One region of the Streptomyces sp. NPDC001401 genome, then DNA from elsewhere that is predicted to be linked to it. Evidence: riboswitches for the same ligand, from Rfam matches in the RefSeq annotation. Region 1 holds a riboswitch; each other region holds the start of a gene.
What was found. Region 1 has a riboswitch for cyclic di-AMP ahead of ACFY10_RS38530 (transglycosylase SLT domain-containing protein). Riboswitches for the same ligand answer to the same signal wherever they lie in the genome.

Region 2: another riboswitch for cyclic di-AMP. It lies ahead of ACFY10_RS18070 (NlpC/P60 family protein); the one in region 1 lies ahead of ACFY10_RS38530 (transglycosylase SLT domain-containing protein).
Region 3: another riboswitch for cyclic di-AMP. It lies ahead of ACFY10_RS12670 (peptidoglycan DD-metalloendopeptidase family protein); the one in region 1 lies ahead of ACFY10_RS38530 (transglycosylase SLT domain-containing protein).
Region 4: another riboswitch for cyclic di-AMP. It lies ahead of ACFY10_RS36105 (NlpC/P60 family protein); the one in region 1 lies ahead of ACFY10_RS38530 (transglycosylase SLT domain-containing protein).

Annotation. Positions count from the first base shown of each region.
Region 1 is NZ_JBIAWI010000015.1:178,077-183,348, reverse strand. Features, by position in the region: gene ACFY10_RS38535 (CocE/NonD family hydrolase) at 1-1,422, shown strand, start outside; cyclic di-AMP (ydaO/yuaA leader) riboswitch at 1,704-1,870, shown strand; gene ACFY10_RS38530 (transglycosylase SLT domain-containing protein) at 1,875-2,357, shown strand; gene ACFY10_RS38525 (HAD family hydrolase) at 2,354-3,274, opposite strand; gene ACFY10_RS38520 (FAD-dependent oxidoreductase) at 3,409-4,611, opposite strand; gene ACFY10_RS38515 (ATP-grasp domain-containing protein) at 4,679-5,272, opposite strand, start outside.
Region 2 is NZ_JBIAWI010000004.1:611,731-617,002, forward strand. Features, by position in the region: gene pcrA (DNA helicase PcrA) at 1-1,482, opposite strand, end outside; gene ACFY10_RS18065 (ScyD/ScyE family protein) at 1,606-2,685, opposite strand; cyclic di-AMP (ydaO/yuaA leader) riboswitch at 2,947-3,117, shown strand; gene ACFY10_RS18070 (NlpC/P60 family protein) at 3,126-4,289, shown strand; gene ACFY10_RS18075 (tellurite resistance/C4-dicarboxylate transporter family protein) at 4,527-5,272, shown strand, end outside.
Region 3 is NZ_JBIAWI010000003.1:143,378-148,649, forward strand. Features, by position in the region: gene ACFY10_RS12655 (SGNH/GDSL hydrolase family protein) at 1-120, opposite strand, end outside; gene ACFY10_RS12660 (DUF6250 domain-containing protein) at 265-978, opposite strand; gene ACFY10_RS12665 (GDSL-type esterase/lipase family protein) at 962-2,107, opposite strand; gene ACFY10_RS12670 (peptidoglycan DD-metalloendopeptidase family protein) at 2,318-3,232, opposite strand; cyclic di-AMP (ydaO/yuaA leader) riboswitch at 3,237-3,395, opposite strand; gene ACFY10_RS12675 (alpha-galactosidase) at 3,720-5,272, opposite strand, start outside.
Region 4 is NZ_JBIAWI010000013.1:221,918-227,189, reverse strand. Features, by position in the region: gene ACFY10_RS36130 (permease) at 1-466, opposite strand, end outside; gene ACFY10_RS36125 (TerD family protein) at 591-1,163, shown strand; gene ACFY10_RS36120 (hypothetical protein) at 1,190-2,056, opposite strand; gene ACFY10_RS36115 (LysR family transcriptional regulator substrate-binding protein) at 2,125-2,910, opposite strand; gene ACFY10_RS36110 (DUF5997 family protein) at 2,969-3,346, shown strand; cyclic di-AMP (ydaO/yuaA leader) riboswitch at 3,680-3,854, shown strand; gene ACFY10_RS36105 (NlpC/P60 family protein) at 3,863-5,272, shown strand, end outside.

The sequences.
Region 1 (5,272 bases):
CACACCTGGCTCGCACACCAGACGCGGGACGACTACTGGCGGCAGGGCAGCGTCTGCGAGGACTACGGCGCGATCGACGCCGCCGTCCTCGCCGTGGGCGGCTGGCACGACCCGTACCGCGACACGGTGCTCCGGCTCGTCGAGCACCTGCCCGCCGACCGGGTACGCGGCCTGATCGGCCCCTGGTCGCACCAGTACCCGGACCGCGGCCTGCCACCCGGCCCGGCGATCGGGTTCCTCCAGGAGACCCTGCGCTGGTGGGACCACTGGCTCAAGGGGATCGACTCCGGGGTGATGCGGGAGCCGCTGCTGCGGTCGTACATCAGCGACTCGCATCCGCCGGCCACGGTGTACGAGACGCTGCCGGGGCGGTGGGTGGGGGAGTCGGCCTGGCCGTCGCCCGGGGTGACGGGGGTTTCGTATGCCTTGGCGGACAGTGCTATGTCACATTCCACTGCCCCCGTGCTCATCCGCTCCCCGCAGCACACGGGCGTGGACGCCGGCCGGTTCCTCCCGTTCGGGAACGATGCCGACCTGCCGCCGGACCAGCGGGAGGAGAACGCCAGGTCAGCCTGCTTCGAGTTCGAGGTGGGCGAGGAGACATGGGTGCTGGGGCGGCCCCGGGTGCGGTTGCGGGTGACGTGCGGGGCGCCGAGCGGGCAGGTCGTCGCGAGGGTATGTGACATAGCACTGGACGGCTCATCAACCCTGGTCACCCGAGGAGCACTGAACCTGTCGGCCCGCCACGGCCGCCACCAGGCGGTCCCATGGACGCCGGGCGCCACCGAGGACGTCGAGTTCGAGCTGAACGGCATCGGTCACGCCTTCCCGCCCGGCCACCGCATCCGCCTTGCCGTCTCCTCCGCGTACTGGCCGTGGATCTGGCCGCAGCCCGACTCGGCGGCGGGCTTCACCATCGACCCGGCGGGCAGCTTCCTGGAACTCCCGGTACGCGCACGCGTGTTGGACGAGAGAGCGATCACCTTCGAGGAGCCGGAGCAGTCCGATCCGATGAACGTGGCCCGCGGCCTGGCCGCTGATGGATGGAGTCCGATCACGCTCGACGAACCGCGCCCCGAGCGCCTGGTGGTGCGTGACGTGACCAAGGGCGAGTGGCGCCTGGAGGTCGACCCGCGCTACGGCGGCACGCGCGTGTATCCCGACGGTCTGGAGTTCACCGAGGACGCGCTGGAGACGTACACGATCCAGGAGACCGACCCCCTGTCGGCCCGCACCCGCTCGGACTGGTCGATCCGTCTGCACCGCCCCGATCTGGCCTGGGACACGACGATCCGCGCCCGCTCGGAAATCACCTGCGACGAGGAGTCCTTTTTCGCCTCCAATGAGGTGATCTGCACCGAAGGTGGAGAGGCGGTCTTCCATCGGACCTGGGTGAAGCGAATTCCACGGTCGGCTGGTTGACCACCAGTTGGGACCATTGCCCTATTTGCCACTCTTGCGGATGTCGGTGACTTGACTCACACGGCAGGGTCGGCCGGCGACGGCCCGACGCCTGCCGCTTCCCCTTCCCCCGCACGCCAGTTGAGGCTTGGCAACCGCAAAGGATCAAGTGCCCCATAAGCCTCAGACCAAGGTCAATAGGCATGATCAGTGAACCCGGCACTTGTTCCGGGCATGTGCTCTCGCATACGTTCCCGGCCTGTCGGGCGGACGCCGAATCCTGCCGCCGCCCCGGCACGACCCATCGACGAACGCACTCGCACGGCAGGAGCGGGGGAACCAGGTAAGTCGCCGGACCGGGCATCGCCCGGACCGACTAGGGGTGAAGCCGCGTTGCCGTACGGCTGCGCGGCCGGGCATCTCCCCGCCCGAACCCGACAGCTCACCTCGCAGGCGCCGGAGAGGAATCCGCCATGCCTGCAACAGGTCAGCACCGTCGCCCCAGAAACGCCCGCCTCGCCCGCAAGCTCGCCGTCGCCGGTACGGGCGCCGCCGTTCTCGCCCTCCCGCTCATCGGGGCGACCAGCGCGTCCGCGGCCACCCCGACCCTGGTCACCGCGAAGTCGATGGGCTACACCGACAACCTCGACGGCTGGATCCGGGCCGCCCTCCAGGTCATGTCGCAAAACGGAATCCCCGGGACGTACAACGGCATTTACCGCAACATCATGCGGGAGTCCTCGGGCGACCCGGCCGCCATCAACAACTGGGACTCGAACGCGGCCGCCGGCACCCCGTCAAAGGGGCTGCTGCAGGTCATCGACCCGACGTTCCTCGCGTACCACGTGCCCGGCACGCAGCTCAACCCCTACGACCCCGTCGCGAACATCACGGCCGCCTGCAAGTACGCCGCCGCGCGGTACGGGTCGATCGACAACGTGTACGGCGCCTACTAGAGCTCCTCGAACTCCCCCAGTTCCTCGAGCTCTTCCAGTTCCCTGAGCTCCTCAAGGCCCTTGAGGCCCTTGAGCCCCTCGATGTCCTCGAGGTCCTCCAGGTCCTCGAGGCCGAGGAACAGTCTCTCGAGGACGACGGCGATGCCGTCGTCCTCGTTCGACAGGGTGATCTCGTCAGCCACCGCCTTGAGTTCGGGGTGGGCGTTGGCCATGGCGACGCCGTGGGCGGCCCAGTCGAACATGGGGATGTCGTTGGGCATGTCGCCGAACGCGATCGTCCGCTCCGGACCAAGTCCCAGATGTGCGGCGGCCAGTGCGAGGCCCGTCGCCTTGGTGATGCCGCATGGCTGGAGTTCGACGGTCCCCGGACCCGACATGGTGACGGTGGCCAGCGAACCGACCACCGAGCGCGCCGTCGCCGCCAACTCGTCGTCGGACAGGTCGGGATGGCGCAGCAGCACCTTGCTGATCGGTTCGCACCACAGGTCGTCGCGCCGGTCGACCCGTACGGCCGGCAGCGTCGGATGCGGCATGAGGTAGCCCGGTTCGATGAGCGTGAGCCCCTCCACGCCGTCCTGGTCGACAGCCGCGTACACCTGACCCACCTCGGCCTCGATCTTGCCGAGGGCGGTCTCGGCCAGCTCCCGGTCCAGCGTGACGGACCACAGCAGACGGTCCGCGCCGACGTCGTACACCTGCGCGCCCTGTCCGCACACCGCGAGCCCCCTGCTGCCCAGTTGGTCGAGGAGCGGCCGCACCCTGGGGGCCGGCCGGCCCGTGACGACCAGGTGCCGGGCGCCGGCCCCGGCCGCCCGCGCGAGCGCGGCGAGGGAGCGGTCGGAGAGCGTGTCGTCGCCTCGGAGCAGCGTGCCGTCCAGGTCGGTGGCGATGAGCGCATATGCGGTGGGTGCAGCCATGATCAGAGAATACGGACACGACGCCCCACCGACTCATCGCGAACCGGACGACGGCGGAGTGCACCACCGCCCCTTGCTCAACTCCCTTATCCTTGTGGGCTCTTCATCACCAGGCAGGGGCCCGCCGGCTCGGCCTACCCGTGCGCTGCCGCCAGGTGTTCGGCCAGCCTCGGAGAGGCGAACTCCGTGCCGCACACGAAGCGCATCACCGGGCCGTACGACGCCGCGGCCGGCAGGCCCGTGAAGTACAGGCCGGGGACCGACGAGACGTATCCCGCGCCCAGTTTGGGTGTGCCGCGGCTCACCGCCAGACGCGTACGCAGTTCGTGGCCGAGGAAGTCCATCGCCGCGATGTCCACCCGGTATCCGGTGGCCGCGATGACGTGGTCCGCGGACAGGTCCTGGGTACGGCCCGCGAGCGTGCGGACCGTCAGCTTCGGGCTGCCGTCGGCCGCGTCCGCCCGCACTATCCGGTCGACCTCGCTGACCTGCACCTTCCCCTCGAAACGGTCGCGCAGCCACCACGCGCCGAGCGGGCCGAGGACGCGGCGGACCAGGTAGTGGCGGGCCTCGGCCGGCAGGTAGCGGTAGGGGTGCGGGTAGTAGCTGAGGGCCCACAGGGACCAGGCGCGGCCGAAGGGCGACTCGGGGCGCAGCTTCGGCTGCTTCCACGGCGGTGCGCCGAAGGCGACCCGGCCGCGGCCGCGGGACACCACCCTCACCTGTGCGCCCGCCTCCGCCGCCAGCGCCGCGGTCTCCAGCGCGGACTGGCCGGCGCCGACCACGATCAGGTCCTTGCCGGCATAGCGCGTGAGGTCGTGCTGCTGGGAGCTGTGGGAGATCGGGCCCGTGGGGGTGGGTCCGTCCGCCGCGGCGGTGGCCAGCTCGGCCGGCAGGTGCGCGAGGCCGGACAGGCCGGTCGCCACGACGACCGCGCGGGCCGTGAACAACTCGCCCGAGTCCAGCTTCAGTTCGAAGCCGCCGGCCCCCCGCCGGTCCACCGACACCACCCGCACCTGCTCCAGCTCGGGCACCAGCTTCTGCTGGAACCACTCGCCGTAGGCGATGAAGGTCTCGATCGGGATGATGTCCTCGTCCGTCACCAGCCGCCTGATGCCGGCGGCGTCGCAATAGTCGGCGAGCGTGTGACCCTGCTGCGGCGCGTCCAGGCTGGAGGCGGCGGGGGTCGACTTCAGGAGCATTCCGGCGGGCATGTGGTCGCGCCAGCTGACCATGGGTTCGCCGAAGACGCGGACCGGGAGGCCGCGTGCTCGAAGATGGGCGGCGGTCGACAGGCCGAAGGGCCCGGCGCCGATGACTGCAACCGGTTGATTCACGAAGTCCCTCCCCAGGACGCTTACTTCGTCACTTCGTGTGGTTCGCCTCGGGCGGCTGACCGGTCGGCTAGCCGCCCGAACTGGTGGTGCTGCCACGGCGGTTGGTCCGCCACAGCTGATACAGGTGCTTCGCGCCCGGCCGCACGAAGCGCGCGAGCATCGTGAGGAACGGCAGCGGGTCGTCACCCGCGAGCCAGGCCAGCTCCGTCCCGCTCGCCTTCGCCGGTGCGTGCGGCGTCGTATAGCCGCTGCGGCGGTAGGCGAGCAGGGCGGGCAGGTCGATGTTCTCCACGATGTACCGGTGTCCGGCCCGCTGTTCCCCCTCCGGGACGGTGCGGCCGGTCAGGTCGAGGTGCATGGCGCGGACGACGTCCACCGCCGACTCGTTCTCGAAGAGCCGGAACTGGGCGCCCATGCGTGGGTTGAAGTCGAGGAGCTTGTACTGACCGTCGCGCCGGTCGAAGCGCAGGTCGAGGTCGATGATGCCGGTGAAGCCGATCTGTTTGATGAAACGCGCGGCGATGTCCGCGAGTTCCGGGTTGTCGACGACGTACGCGTTCGCCGTCATGCCCGCGTGCGGCGGCCAGGAGCGCACTTTGACGCCGGTGAACATGGCGAGCGGGGTGGAGTCCTGGTCGAAGTAGGCGTGCACGATCCAGTC
Region 2 (5,272 bases), on a different contig from region 1:
GGGGACGTTCAGGATGCGGCGCAGCGGCACCGAGTCCTCGGGGTTGGCCAGCACCCGCAGGTAGGCCAGGACGTCCCGGACCTCCTTGCGCTCGTAGAAGCGGACGCCGCCGACGACCTTGTAGGGCAGGCCGACGCGGATGAAGACCTCTTCGAAGACACGGGACTGGGCGTTGGTGCGGTAGAAGACGGCGACGTCTCCGGCCTTCGCCTCGGCGGAGTCCGTGAGGCGGTCTATCTCGTCTGCGACGAACTGCGCCTCGTCGTGCTCCGTGTCCGCGACGTAGCCGGTGATGCGCGCGCCCGCGCCCGCGTTCGTCCACAGGTTCTTGGGGCGGCGGGACTCATTGCGCTCGATGACCGCGTTCGCCGCACTCAGAATGGTCTGCGTGGAGCGGTAGTTCTGCTCCAGGAGGATCGTCGTCGCGTCCGGGTAGTCCTCTTCGAACTGGAGGATGTTGCGGATCGTCGCGCCGCGGAAGGCGTAGATCGACTGGTCGGCGTCACCCACGACGCACAGTTCGGCGGGCTGCAGGTCGTACTCGTTGGGCGGTACGTCCTCGGCGTGCGCGCCGGTGCCGACGAGTTCGCGTACAAGCGCGTACTGGGCGTGGTTGGTGTCCTGGTACTCGTCCACGAGCACGTGGCGGAAGCGACGGCGGTAGTGCTCGGCGACGTCCGGGAAGGCGCGCAGCAGGTTGACCGTCGTCATGATCAGGTCGTCGAAGTCGAGGGCGTTCGCCTCGCGCAGCCGCGACTGGTACATGGCGTAGGCCTGGGCGAGGGTCTTCTCGAAGCCGTCGGCGGCCTGGGCGGCGAAGTCCTCCTCGTCGATCAGCTCGTTCTTCAGGTTCGAGATCTTGGCACTGAAGGACTTCGGCGGGTAGCGCTTGGGGTCGAGGTCCAGGTCGCGGCAGACCAGGGCCATCAGGCGCTTGCTGTCGGCGGCGTCGTAGATCGAGAACGACGAGGTGAAGCCGAGCTTCTTGCTCTCCCGGCGCAGGATGCGCACGCACGCACTGTGGAAGGTCATCACCCACATCGCGTTCGCGCGCGGGCCGACGAGCTGCTCGACGCGCTCCTTCATCTCGCCCGCGGCCTTGTTGGTGAAGGTGATCGCGAGGACCTGGCCCGGATGCACATTCCGCTCGCCCAGGAGGTAGGCGATGCGGTGGGTGAGCACGCGGGTCTTGCCGGAACCGGCGCCGGCCACGATGAGCAGGGGGGTGCCGGAGTGGACGACGGCCGCGCGCTGGTTCTCGTTCAGCCCGTCCAGGAGCGCGGCCGGGTCGATCGCCGGGCGGGGGGCGCCGTCGCGGTAGTAGGCGTCCCGGTCCGGTGGCACGTCGAACTTCCCGCCGAACAGATCGTCCGGAACCGGCTCCGGTCCATGATCGTCCTCGGGCGGCGGCGGAGGTTCCTCCTCGTGCCCGCGGGGGGCCTGGAGGTTCGCCAGGAAGCTGTCGTCAAAGAGGCTGCTCATCGCTCTCCGAGTCTAGGGCGCCCCACTGACAGCCCGCCGCCGCCCTGAGAACATCGCCGGATTCAGCGACCCGGAGGGCCGGGAACCGGCCTCCCGGAACCCGGCCCTCCGGCCTCCCGCAGCTCAGAAGCCGAGGATCTTCCAGACCTGGCCGCCGGGCGTCTTCCTGCCCTCCAGGACCGTGCCGTCACGGTCCGCGATCGACCAGGCCGAGACGTAGACCTTGCCGTCCCAGGGGTCGACGGCAATGCCCGCCGGGAACGGCACCTTCACGTTCGTACGTGTGCCGCCCGAGACCTTCGTCACGACGCCGGCGAAGAGCTGGCTGACGTACAGATCTCCGTCGTCGTTGAAGGCGATGCCCGTGATCGAGCCGAAGCCGGACTTCCAGCCGAGGATCTTCCCGCTCCAGGGGTCGACCTTCCACACGCGCGCGGTGGGCTTCTTGGGCTCGCCGTTCAGCTCGCCGACGTAGAGGTTGCCGTCGGGGCCGAGGGCCAGGGATGTGGGGACGGCCTCGTGCTTGTCATGGTCCTTGAAGACCGTGAACGGGCGGGCCTTGCCGTTCGGGGAGACCTCGATCAGGTCGTTCCCGGCCGCGTCGGCGACGATCTTGCGGCCGTCGGGGAGGGCGAGGACGGCGTACGGGTTGGAGTCGACGGACGCCTTGTGCGGGTTGTACTTCAGTTCTACGGCGGAGATGTCGGCGGCGATCCTCGCCTTGCCCCGCTCGATGGACAGGAGCTTGCCGAGCTTGTTCCAGGGCGGGGTGGTGGGCACGCCGGCCTCCGGCGGGGCCCAGGTCTCCACGCCCCAGACGCAGCCGTTCAGGGCCGAGACGCCGTCCACGCCGACCGAGAAGCCGCCGTCGGGCGCTCCCGCCGAGGGCAGGCCGTCGACCACGCGGTAGTGCTTCCAGGCACCCCCGTCCCAGAAGATCTTGGTGACTGCCGACGAGAGACCTATGCACGTCGGGCCCTCCGGTCCCTGCCCCAGGCACTTCTTGCCACCGCGGCCGGCCTCGGCGACGTACAGGTGCCCGTTGTCGTACGAGAGCTGGCGCGGGTTGTCCAGGCCGGTCGCGATCACGCGGATCACCGGCCTGCCGCCGGAGTGTCCGCCGGTGGCGCTCGCGGGCGCGATGCCCGCGGTGGCGGCCAGGGCGGCCGATGTGCCCATGACGAGTGCTGTGCGCTTTCTCATGGCGTACCCCCTCACCTGCCGCGGCACCTGACCGCGACTGGCTGGAAGTTAGCGTCCGGAAGCGGTCGGACGTCATCACTCCGGCAAAAATACGCACAAGTCGGTGCAGATCCCTCCGGATTGACGACCACCTGCGACGTCCTGACCAAAGGTCACGAAAATGTATCGGGCATATCGAACATCAACCTTCACAGAGGCCACACGAGTTGGCTACCGTTCCGGGCAGGCCGCACGACCCCCACCGGCGAACGTCGCCGGGCCGCGCGGCCTCCGCCGAGTCCGGCGCGCCGCCGCGCATCCGGAGCCGGGGACCCACACCGACCTTGGGGTGAATCGGTCCGACTCCCTTTCGGGAACGGACCGTAGGGCAACCCTTCCGAACCACCCGCCCGAACCCGACAGCTAACTCGGTAGGCGGAGCATGGAAGGAGTCGCCTCCCTTGGCGTCGCACCGCAAGTCGCGCCCCGCGGGTACGCGCGTAGCAGGCATACGCACCCCCGCCCTCGCCACGGCCGCCCTCACCTCGGTGGCCCTGCTGTCCCAGTCGGCCAATGCCGCCCCCGCCGCTGACGGGAAGCCCAGCCTCGAAGAAGTCGAGAAGAAGGTCGACGACCTCTACCGCCAGGCGGAGTCGGCCACCGAGAAGTACAACGCGGCCAAAGAGAAGACCACGCAGCAGCGCAAGAGCGTCGACACCCTCCTCGACGACGTCGCCAAGCGCACTCAGAAGCTCAACGAAGAGCGGGAGCAGCTCGGTTCGTTCGCCGCGGCCCAATACCGGACCGGCGCCGCCGCACCCGACACGGCGACCTTCCTGCTCGCCGACTCCCCGCAGGACTACTTCGACCAGACGCAGCTGATGGGGCGGCTGACCTCCCGCCAGAAGAGCGCGGTCGACGACTACTTCACCGAGCAGTCCGCGACGATGAAGAAGCGTCAGGAGGCCTCCAAGAGCCTCCAGACGCTCACCGAGACGCAGAGCAGTCTGCAGACCGCCAAGTCCACGGTGCAGAAGAAGCTCTCCGACGCGCGCGAACTGCTGTCGAAGCTGACCGCCGAGGAGAAGGCGCGGCTCGCGGCGATCCAGAAGAAGAAGGAAGAAGAGGCCGCCCAGAAGGCCGCGGAGCTCGCGAAGCAGCAGGCGGCGGAGGAGAAGGCCAAGGCGGAGGCCGCTGCCCAGCAGGATCAGAGCGGCAGCTCCTCCACGGACTCGGGATCCACTTCCACCAGCGATTCCTCGTACGCCACCAAGGCCGAGAAGGCGCTCGCCTTCGCCCGCGCGCAGATCGGCAAGCCGTACGTCTGGGGCGCCACCGGCCCCGACTCCTACGACTGCTCCGGCCTCACCCAGGCCGCCTGGAAGGCCGCGGGCGTCTCCCTCCCGCGCACCACCTACGACCAGGTGAACGCCGGCACCACGGTCTCCCTCACCGACGCCCAGCCCGGCGACCTGATCTTCTTCTACGACGACATCAGCCACGTCGGCATCTACATCGGCAACGGCATGATGATCCACGCCCCGAAGCCCGGCGCCTACGTCCGCGAGGAGTCGGTCTACTACGGCGGCGAATCGATCATCCACAGTGTGGTGCGGCCCGCCTGAGGCACCGGTGAGCCCTGCGACACCGGGGAGCGGTGCACGCGCGCGTGGAGGCAGTTTGTGATGCACGCGCGCGTGCGGGCCGTTTTCCGGGAGTTCCGCGGAGGGCGCCTTCCCTGAGTCGCCGGCGTGCAGCTCCTGTCCGGCGCGCCCGTTCCTGCCCCGCGCCCGCGCGTATTTCGCCGTACCCGCGCGCGTGGCCCGCCCTCAACCCGCGCCGCGCTCCTTAGCATCGGCCCCATGTCCGGACCGACCTCACTCCGCGCCTGGTGGGCGCAGCGTTCGCCGGCGGCCGGGTCCGCCGTGATGGCGACCGGCATTCTGTCGGTCGGGCTGCATCTGACGGGGTACGAGGTTCTGTCGCGGGTCTTCCTGGTCCTGGCCTGTGCAGCCTGGGCGGGGCTGGCGGCGGACTTCGGCGTCCGTCTGATGCGGGATCGGGAGAGGTGGCGGGCGGAGGCGGGGACGCCGGGCGCGCTGACCGCCGTCGCGGCGACCGCCGTGCTCGGAACCCGGTTCTCCGCCCTGGGACGGCAGACCCTCGCCGAGGCCCTGCTCGCACTGGCGGCCGTGCTGTGGCCGGGGCTGCTGGTCGAAGCCGTACGGCACTGGCGACGTCACATGCCGGGCGCGGTCTTCCTGTGCTGTGTGGCCACGCAGGGGCTCGCGGTGCTCGGCGCCACGCTCGCCGGGGCCGAGGCGACGGCATGGCTCGCGCATGCGGCGCTCGTGCTGTTCTGGCTCGGGCTCGTTCTCTACGGCTGTGCGCTGGCCCTCTTCGACCTGCGACAGGTGAGGCAAGGGCCGGGCGACCAGTGGATGGCGGGCGGCGCGCTCGCCATCTCGGCGCTCGCCGGATCGAAGCTCGTCGCCGCGGACAGCGCGCGCCTGTACCTGTGGAACGACGACGACCGCGGTGTCCTGCGCTCGGTCACCGTCGCGCTGCTCGCGCTCGGCCTGGCCTGGTACGCCGTACTGCTCGTCGC
Region 3 (5,272 bases), on a different contig from region 1:
TCGCCGGTCCGCGAGGAGCACCGCGAACCGGTCGGCCCAGCCGACGAATGCCCCGTCGGGGCCGGGGTCGCCGACGCCCTCGGTGAAGCTGTCCCCCACCGCGACGTACGACCCGATCACTGATCTGCTGTCACTCTTCGAATCGTCTGTCACATCGGCCATGATTCACCTTCGAATGTGACCTACGCGACCGTAGGAAGGGGTTGACGCGCGGTGAGATAAGCCACTTCTAAAGGGTTCGCCAAGCCCGGAATAACCTTCCCATCAGCGATGTTGACGGGTGAACCGCCAGACCCTGAAGTCGGCGATCCGGAAGTGGCTCCACGTGGTCCGGAAGGCGAAGTACCCACTTGTGTACGGCTCCGGGTCGGTGTAGTCGAAGACGAGCCGCCCGTTGTTCCACCAGCGGACCGTCGAGCCGTCGGAGACGATACGGACGCGGTTGGGTTCGTTCGCGACGAGCAGCGGCTGCGTGTAGTCGTAGACGAGCGGGCGGACCCCGGCCTCGCCGACGTAACGGCGCAGCCGGGTCGTGGTGTTCGTGTTGGCGCCGTAGCCCACGTAGTACGTCTTGAGGTAGTCGTACTCGGCCAGTGCCCCGCCGCGCCGGGTGGCGAAGAGGTCGTCCGGGGAGCGGACGTCGGTGGCGTTCCAGAAGTTGTTGAGGTCGGAGACGCGGTCGTTGACGCCGCCCGCCGCAACGGGCGTGGCGGTGTACTCGAGGACGTACGGCCCTTCGAGCCGCTCCCGGAACCAGACCGTGGCGCCGGCGGGTACGTCCACCTCCAGGATCCCGCGGGAGGCGGCGACGGTCCCGCCCTGCTCCAGTTCGACGACCCACCGGCCAAGACCGTGGCGGAAGTCGTCGCGCGCGATGAGGCGGCCGCGGGGCGAGGCACTGGCGGCCGGTGCGGGGGCGAGGGCGGCCAGGGCGGCGCCGGCGGCCAGGGCGCCGAATGCTCTACGGGTGCTCGTCACGGGAGGCGGCTCCTTCGGGTGGGGTGATCGACGGCGCGACCGGTCGCGGTGGGCGCCGGAGAACTGCGAGCAGACGGTCCGCCACCTTGCGATGGCCCTGGGCGCTGGGATGGACGGTCCCGTTGAGGTCCCCGTCGGTCACGGAGAGCCAGCCGGTCGTGTCGACGAACTCCGTGCGGGGGTCGGCGAGTTCGGCGACGACCGCGGCGATGTCGTCGGCGTGCGTGCCGTTGAACGGGCGCAGCGCGAGGATGCGGGCGTGCGGTGCGGCGGCCCGCAGCCTGGCGAGGTAGGCGCGGTAGGCCGCCCGGAACTCCGCCGCACCGTACGAGGCGTCGTTGGTGCCCTGGTTCACGACGATCGCATCGGCACGGCGGTCCGGGCCGGCCCTGGAGCCCGCGTAGTTCCAGCCGTATGCGTCCGAGGCGGCCGGCACTCCCCCGTTGCCGCTCTGGAGCACTCCCTGCCGCCCGAAGCCGACCTGGGTGAGCGAGGCGTGCAGGGCGTCGGCGACCAGGGTCGGGTAGGCGGTCGTGCCGTCGGCGCAGTCGGAGGTGTTGACGTCGCACAGGGCCATGACGCCTTGAGTGATGGAGTCGCCGTAGAACACCAACTGGGCCGAATGACGGACCCGTTGACCCAGGAACTCCCCTCGAATGCCCCTGACGGCCACGCCCGTCTCCAGCGGCGGCGTCCACCGGTTGACCCGCGAGAAGACGTCCTTGACCGACAACTCGGCGGTGTGCGGACCGCGCCCCGCCGCCGTGATCCCGACGTCGTCGCGGTCGACGGCGAACAGCCGCTTCGGTCCGCCGTCGACCGACACATACACCTGGGCGGGCACGGTCACCGAGGAGACGTCGAACAGGACGTGCACCACGGGGCCAATGAAGCGGAAGCGCAGCCGGGAGCCGGAGTTCACGGTGGTGGCGGCCTCGTCGGTGATGCCCCAGTGCCCCTCGTAGGCGATCCGCCTGTCGTCGGGGCCTACGACGTTCGGCTCTTCGGAGGCGAAGACGGGCTGCCGGGCCTCGCCGAACAGCGCGCCCACGGCCAGCAGCAGAGTCAGCGCCGAGGTCAGGAAGCTACGTCCGCGTCTCACGACGGTGCGTCGGTCGACGCCGGGCACGGGGACCTCCGTAGGCCTTGTCGGACGACGGCGGAGAAAGCGCTTGCATCGCTACGGAGATCACTGTGTCCCAATTCCCCCTCAGTGTCGACACCCCTTCGCCGTCGACACTCCTACGGCGCACGAGTGCACCCGGACACACCGAAGGCCGGACCCGGGGATGGAGGTCCGGCCTTCGGCAGCATGTCAGGCAGGTGGTCGTGGGGGATGTCAGACGACGCCGACGCCCTTCGAGCGGAGGTAGGCGACCGGGTCCACGTCGGAGCCGTAGTCCGGCGTGGTGCGGATCTCGAAGTGCAGGTGCGGGCCGGTCACATTGCCGGTCGCGCCGGAGAGGCCGATCTGCTGGCCCTCGGTCACGGTCTGGCCCGCCGAGACGGAGAGCTGGGACATGTGGCCGTACTGCGCGTAGTAGCCGTCGGCCAGCCTGATGACGACCTGGTTGCCGTACGCGCCGCCCCAGCCGGCGGAGACGACCGTGCCGGCACCGACGGCCTTGAGGGCGGTGCCGGTCGGGACGACGAAGTCGACGCCCGTGTGGTACCCGCTGGACCACATGCTGCCGGCCACGTGGTAGCCGGTGCCGATGGTGGCACCGGTCACCGGGAGCGTGAAGCCGGTGGAGGTGGACTCGGCGGTCCGGGTGGCGGTCGTTTTGTTCGAGGACGAGGACGTCTTCGAGGCGGACGAAGAAGAGGAAGAAGAATGCGACGACTTGGTGGTGCCCGTCGCGGCCTTCCGGCCGATCGTCAGCTTCAGGCCCGGGTGGATCAGCGACGGGTCGTCGCCGACGGCCCGCCGGTTGTCCGAGTAGAGCTTGTGCCAGCCGCCGGAGACATGCTGCTCGTCGGCGATCTTCGAGAGATAGTCGCCGGTCCGCACCGAATAGGTCCGCACACCCGCATTACTGGCGGCGCTCTTCTTCTGGGCCGCCTTCTCGGCGACCGGAAGGGACTGGACGGCCTTTTCCGAAACCGACTGGGAAGCGGACTGAGTTGTGGCGGCATGGGCGCCGGTGGCCCCCATGAGCGGGAGAGCGAGCGCGGCGGAACCGGTTCCGGCGACGGCGATGGAGCGGGTGAAGCGCTGGGGCTTCGGGCGGCGGTGCTTACCCTTCGCGGGCATGACGAATTCCTCTCCGGCGCCTACGAGGTGAGCTGTCGGGTGCGGGCTGGAGATGCCCGGCCGCGCATGCGACGCGGCTTTACCCCTAGCCGTTCCGGAGACCGGAACAGGCGGTTGTACCTGTGGGTCCCCCGCTCCTGCCGTTCACGGGTGAGTTCTGCGGGCACCGGGCGGCGGCAGGATTGGGCGTCCGTCCGGATTGGTGGCGAACGTAAGCGACCAAGACGCAAAGGAACAAGTGACGGTTCCCCGTGAATGCGTTTCTGTTGATCCCTTGAGAGAAAACCCGGTGACCGTGCGTGAATTCCAGGGTGCCTCGCTCACCCAAACGCCCTTGTAAAGCACCCGAATTACGTGAACATGACGCGCCACGCACGGTCACGGATATGACGCTCCTCACGCGCCCTGCCTCAGGAACCCCTATTCCTGAGCGAGTTGGAACGAAGAGGGCTGAAGAATGACCAAAGCACCAATCCAGACAGAAGGCTCAGATGCGCCGTAGCCGGAAAACTGCCGCGTCGAGGTCGCCATGCAACCCGGTGCGCAGTCCGTGATACAGCAATACAGCACCACTGCGAACTTCGCCCGTTTCGAGGCATTCATACGAGCCTGTCGGGTCGAGGCCTCGCAGCCGCAGCGCCGGTACGGGTTCGCCGTGGCTCTGCGCCTGGAGCCAGGCGAGGACGACCGCCTCGTCCCCGCGCACGTACTGCACCGCGCTCAGCCCGCCGCGCGGAGGCCGCAGCCGGTAGAGGTCCCCGCGCTGCACGAGCGGCCGGATCTCCTTGTAGAGCCCCACCCACTCCCCGGCCTCGGCGAGCTCCTCCTCGGTCCACCGGGTGAGGTCCCCGCCGACCCCGAGCACTCCGGCCATGGCGCTCACGAACCGGAAGCGCAGCGAGCTGACCCGCCCGTTGAGCTGGGTGTTCGGACTGTCGGTGACCCAGGCTGCCATCGCGCGCGCGGGATGGATCTGGCTGAAGCCGTGCTGGATGGCGAGCCGGTCGAGCGGGTCGGTGTTGTCGGAGGTCCACACCTGGTCCGTGCGGCTCATGATCCCGAGGTCGATCCGGCCGCCGCCGCCCGAGCAGGATTCGAAGGCGACGCCCGGGTGGGCTGCCCGCAGCCGGTCCAACAGGGAGTAGAGGGCGCGGACATGATCGACCCAGAGGCGCTGCGGGTAGGGCTCGCCGGGCCAGCCCGCGTCGGTGAAGCAGCGGTTGAAGTCCCACTTCACATAGTCGATCGGGGCACTGGAGAGGAGAGCGTCGAGCTGCTCCCAGAGGTACTCCTGGACATCCTCCCGGGCCAGGTTCAGTACGAGCTGGTTACGGAATTCCGTCCGCTTTCGTCCCGGTTGGAACTGCACCCAGTCCGGGTGGGCGCGGTAGAGGTCGCTGTCGGGGTTGACCATCTCGGGCTCGACCCAGATGCCGAATTGCATGCCGAGGGCGTGCACATAGTCCGCGAGAGGCTTGAGGCCGCTCGGGAAGCGGTCCCGGTTGACCGTCCAGTCGCCGAGTCCGGCGCGGTCGCTGGTGCGCTTGCCGAACCAGCCGTCGTCGACCACGAACAGCTCGACGCCGATCGCCGCGGCCCGCCGTGCAAGGGTTCCCTGCTGCTCCTCGGAGATGTCGAACTCCGTGGCCTCCCAGGAGTTGAACAGCACCGGCCGGTCCCGGTCCGCGTCCGGGATGACGTACGCGCGCTGGTAGGCGTGCCAGGCGCGGCTCGCTCCGCCGAAGCCGCCGTCGCTCCACAGACCGGCGAAGACGGGGGTCGTGTACGACTCCCCAGCCTCCAGACGCAGCAGCCCGGAGTCGTCGTAACCGACGCCGCCGGTGATCTGCACGCGCGCGTCCGGGAGTTGCGCCACCGCGATCCGCCAGGAACCCGACCAGCCCAGAGCGCAGCCGTAGACCTCGCCGCGCTCCTCGGTGGCGTCGGTGTCGAGGGCGACCCAGGGCAAGTGCTGGTGTCCGGTGTGGCCGCGGCGGCTGCCGATGATCTTCTCACCGTAGGTGAGAAGCGAGGAGGTAA
Region 4 (5,272 bases), on a different contig from region 1:
CGATCGGGTTGATCGCGGGGGCGGAGAGGAGGAAGGCGAAGGCGGCAGCGGGGGTGACACCACGGCGGATCAGGCTGTTCGCGACCGGCACCGAGGCGCACTCGCAGCCCGGCAGTACGACCCCGGCGACCCCGGCCACCGGGACGGCGAGTGCGGGGCTCCGGGGCAGGATCCGGGTGAACAGGTCGGCCGGTACGAAGGCGTTGATCGCCCCCGACAGGACCGTACCCAGGAGCAGGAAGGGCAGCGCCTGGACGGTGATGGCCAGGCAGACCGTGCGCCAGGCCGCGACAGCGGGCTGGTTGAGCCATCCGACGCCGGTGAGCATGAGGACCACCACCGAGCCGGCGGCCATGACGATGACGACGGGCAAGGGCCGTCCGGTGACGCGGCGACCCTGGTGGCCGGCCGACGCGACGACCGCCACTTCTTCCGCCACATCAACCAGTTCATCCGTTTTTTGCATTTTTACTCCGGATGTCAGATTTCGTGGCGAAGATAAGCCAGGATCACTCCCCTCACGGTGCGCACACGCCGCCACAGGCGGATGAATGAACTGGACCGGGAACATACTTGACCTTGCGGGGGGACTGTTCCGCGATGGCCTGATTCGAGAGGGGCAGTGCCCGGTGAGCGGCGGCGGCAAGATACAGGGAAAGATCGAAGTGCGGCTCAAGTGGGATCCCAGCCCCTGGAACCGGCCGCCTCACCATCTGGACATCATGGCGGCGACCTACTCGCAGGACGCCCCGTACGGACGGCCGGTGTACGTCGTGCACACCGAGAGCCGCTCGCCGGACGGCACCATCAACATGAGCCGGCACAGCGAGACCGGCCAGGGTTACGGCTTCGTCGAGGTGATGGTCCTGGAGCTCGATCGCCTGGCACCCTCCTTCGCGCGGGTGGTCGTGGGCGTGGCGATCCATCAGAGCAGCGGCCCCAAGCCCTTCGGCGACGTCTCGAACACGGGCGTGCTGGTCGTCGACGGATACACGGAGCTGCTCAAGGACGACTTCGGGCGGGTCGCGGACGCCACCGCGGCGACGGTCGCCGAGTTCACCCGGGACTCCTCCGGAGCCTGGGAGTTCCAGGAGACGGTCAGAGGTTTCGACAGCGACCCGACGGGCTTTGCGGCGGAGATGGGCGGCAGCCCGCAGCCCTGACCGGCGTCGCGTGCGTGCCGACGCGCTCAACCGACCGCGACGTGATCGTCCGGGCACGGCTCCCCGGCCCTCGCCCCCGGCGACTGCGCTCGGCGTACCGGGGGGAGGGGCCGGGCGGACGGCCGCCTGCGGCCGTGTACGTGGAAGAGGGCCAGGACGATCGCGGTGCCGACGGCTATCAGGTGCTCGCGGCCGGCCAGATTGGGTACGGCAATCGACTCCCACACCATGGACCCGCCGGTGAGGGCGAACACGACGGGTGCGCGCCGGACGACGGCGAGATAGGTGAACAGGCCCACGACGGCGGCGGACGGTCCGGTGTCCAGCACCTGCCCGATCCCGGGCGGCAGGCCCAGCCCGCCCCAGCCCGGACCGAGCGCGATCATCACGCGCACCATGAGGGTGCCGGCGAGTGTGGTCGCGTACGAGATGACGAGCGTTCTGGCCCGGCCGAGGATGAGCTCGGCCAGCGCGAACGCGAGGAACAACTGCGTGATCCCCGCCCACACGGGCAGATCCAGTGCCGGGACGTACAGCGACACCGGCGTGCGCAGCAGGGCCAGCCACAACGGCAGGTCGGCCTTGACGCCGCCGAGCAGCCGCACCACCACGGCGCCGGCCGGCCGCTGCGCCAGCGCATGGAAGAAGATGACACCGAAGGCGGCCAGGAACGCCAGGAACAGTGCGGGCAGCCCACGACGTCCGAGTTGCCGCACCGGATCGACGACGATGCCCTGCCACTCGCCCCGCAGCGTGCGCCCGACGAACGCCGCCACCCGCCACCATGCACCGCGCTGCTGCCCGTGCCCCTGGCCGGCCCGATCGCCCCACAGTCCGCGGGCACGCAGCCGGTCCGCGGCCCCACCTGCGGACCGCTCCCCCTTGCGAAGCAAACTCCCCCGCCTCCCGTCCATCGCCCCACCGGATGGATCGGAATGGGGCGAGGGCGCCCCGACCGAGGCTATGCCCGGCGGCGGGGCTTCCTGCGCTTGGCGCCCTTGGAGACGTCGGAACCGGCCCGCGGGTTGCGCCCCGTCGACTTCCCTGCCGTCTTCCCGGTCGCCTTCCCCGCCGCGGGCTTGCGCCGGGCGCCGGCCGTGTCGCCGGTCCCGCCCTTCGGCTCCGGCGTCGGCGCCTTGCGGCCCCGGGAGCTGTTGACCGTGCGGCCGCGGACGATTCCGATGAAGTCCTCGACCAGGTCCGTGGTCGCATCCTCGGGCCACGCCAGGGCGACGCTCGACTCGGGGCCGTCCACCAGCGGCCGGTACGTGAGGTCCTTGCGGTGGTACAGACGGGCCAGCGACTGGGGGACGACCAGGAGGCCGACACCCGCCGCGACGAGTTCCACGGCGTCCTCGGTGGTGGCGGGGCGCTCGAAGGCGGGCTCGCCCGGCGGCCGGTCCCAGTCGAAGACGTCGTCGAGGGGGTGGAAGAGGACCTCCTCCGAGAGGTCCTCGACGGTCACCTCGTCCGCCGCCGTGATCACGTGGTCCTTGGGGACGACGACGACCGTCGTCTCGGCGTAGAGAGGGATCGCGCTGAAGAACGTACGGTCGACCGGCAGCCGTACGAGTCCCGCGTCGGCGTCACCGGCGCGCAACACGTCGGATGCTTCGGCGGCCGGTACGGCGAGGAGGTTCAGCGGGATGTCGGGCAGGCGCTCGTTCCAGATCCGCACCCACTTGGCGGGCGTCACCCCCGGGACGTACGCAAGCCGGAACGTTGGGGATGCTTCCGAGCCTGTCACCGGGCCAGGTTACCGGCCGTGGTCGGAGGTCTCGAACACGGTCGATACCCTGGACGGCATGAAGTCGCACCAGAGCACCCAGACGATGAAGCCCGCGACCGCGGCGAAGAAGCTGGGTGTGTACCTCGAGGCCACCCCCGCCGAATTCCGGGAGGGTGTCGTCTCGCGAGCCGAGCTCGACGCCTTCCAGGCCGATCCGCCTCAGTGGCTGCGTGAGCTGCGGGCCAAGGGGCCGCACCCCCGTCCGGTGGTCGCGGAGAAGCTGGGCGTCTCCATCTCGGGTCTCGCGCGCGGCGGGATCACGGAGCCGCTGACCACCGAGCAGATCGAGGCCCTGAAGCAGGAGCAGCCCGAGTGGCTGCAGAAGGAGCGGGCCACACAGGCCGAGGTCCGCAAGGAGGCGGCGCGGATCAAGAAGCGGGACGCTGAGCGCTGAGCGCTCCGCGGGCTGCGCCGCTGTGCGGCTCCGCAGCGGGGCCGGGATATGTCGCCTTTCGTCTGCGGCGCCGTCGTGGCCGGCCGCGCCCGCGCGGCGGAGCCGCAGATCGATGCAGCCCCGCGCCCCTTTGGGGCGCTGACGCCGTCCGCCCGCGACAGTCGGTTGCCGTTCGGATCCGTTGCGTGCGCGACGCACGGATCTGACGGTGCATCACGACGAAGGTCACAAAAGCGTATCGGACATTCCGGCCTTCAACCTTCACACGAGCCGCACAAGTTGGCTAGCGTGGCATCAGGCCGCACGAGTTCCTCCGGCGAACCCCGCCGGGACGCGTGGCCTCCGCCGAGTCCGGTGCGCCCCTGTGGCAGCCGGAGCCGGGGACCCAACCGAACGATGGGGTGAATCGGCCCAACTGCCCGACAGGGCAGGGGCCGTAGGGCATGCCTTCCGGAACCGACCGCCCGAACCCGACAGCTAACTCGGTAGGCGGAGTACGGAAGGAGTACGGCTCCCATGGCGCCGGATCGACCATCGCGCACCGGAGGCCTCGGCCTGCCCGGTATGCGCAATTCCGCTCTTGCGACGGCGGCCCTCACCTCGGTGGCGCTGCTGTCGCAGACCGCCGACGCGGTGCCCCTGACGGGGGATGAGGGCCCCAGCCGCGAAGACGTCCGGCAGCGCGTGAGCAGCCTCTACGACCAGGCCGAGAGCGACACCGGCCAGTACAACCTGACCCGCACTCAGGGGTCGGGCCAGCGTGGGCGCGGCACCCCGGCGGGCGGGGGCAGGCGCTCTGATCCCGACCTCGACAACGTCACCAGGCAGTGGTTCGACGCGGCGCGGGCGTCGCTGGGCCCGACGGTCCCGGCGGTACTGCCGTCCGACCGCACGCCGAGCCGCCCGGCCGAGACCCGGCGCGCGCGTCCGGCGGAGCGTGCGGAGGGTCGTGCGGGCCGTGAGCTGGAGGCGGCCGGGCGGCCCGTGCCCGAGCTGCCCGCGGCAGGCGTCCGCCGTCCCGTCGCCGAGCTGACCGCCGGCCACGCGACCGCGCTGCCCGCCGTGCCGGCACCCCGTCAGGAGGCCGTCGCCGCCCTGCCGGCGGCCCCCGAGTCGAAGCAGACCTCGCTGCGGAAGTCCAAGCAGGAGAGCCAACGCAGGATCGCGGCCGCCAGCGAGCTGCTGTACCGGTACACGGCCCAGCAGACCTCCGTCCCGCGCCCGGCCGTCGAGCCTCGACCGGCCGGGAACACCTGGCAGGCGGCCGCACAGCAGAGCTCACCGCTCGCGGCGATCGAGGCCCAGTCTCCGCAGCCCGCCTGGGCCACCACGGCCCAGCAGGCCGTCGTGCAGCCGCTCCAGGGCGGCTGGCAGGACCCCGTGGCACAGGAGCAGGCCCGTCGTGCGGCCGACGAGGCCTGGCGGCTGCAGCAGCCGTCGGTCCTCGACACCGGCGTACCCGCGGCCGAGCAGTGGCGCCCGCAGGAGCAGACGGTTCTCGACACCGGCTTGTCCATGGCCCAGGAGTGGCGCTCGCAGCCGTCGGTGCTCGACACGGGCATACCTGCGGCCCAGGACTGGCGCTCGCAGGAGCTGACCGTCCTCGACACGGGTGTCCCGACCCCGCAGACGCCCACCGGCACCAAGGCCGACCGGGCCGTCGCCTTCGCGCAGGCGCAGATCGGCAGGCCGTGCCTGTGGGGTGCGGTCGGACCGGAGTCGTACGACAATGCCGGTCTCACCCAGGCCGCCTGGAAGGCCGCGGGGGTCGCCCTGCCGCGGTCCACGGCCGAGCAGGCGAGCATCGGCACGGTGATCCCGCTCGCCGAGAGCCGCCCAGGAGACCTGATCTTCTTCCACGACAACTTCAGCCACGTCGGCCTCTACACCGGCAACGGCATGATGATCCACGCGCCCGGCCCGGGC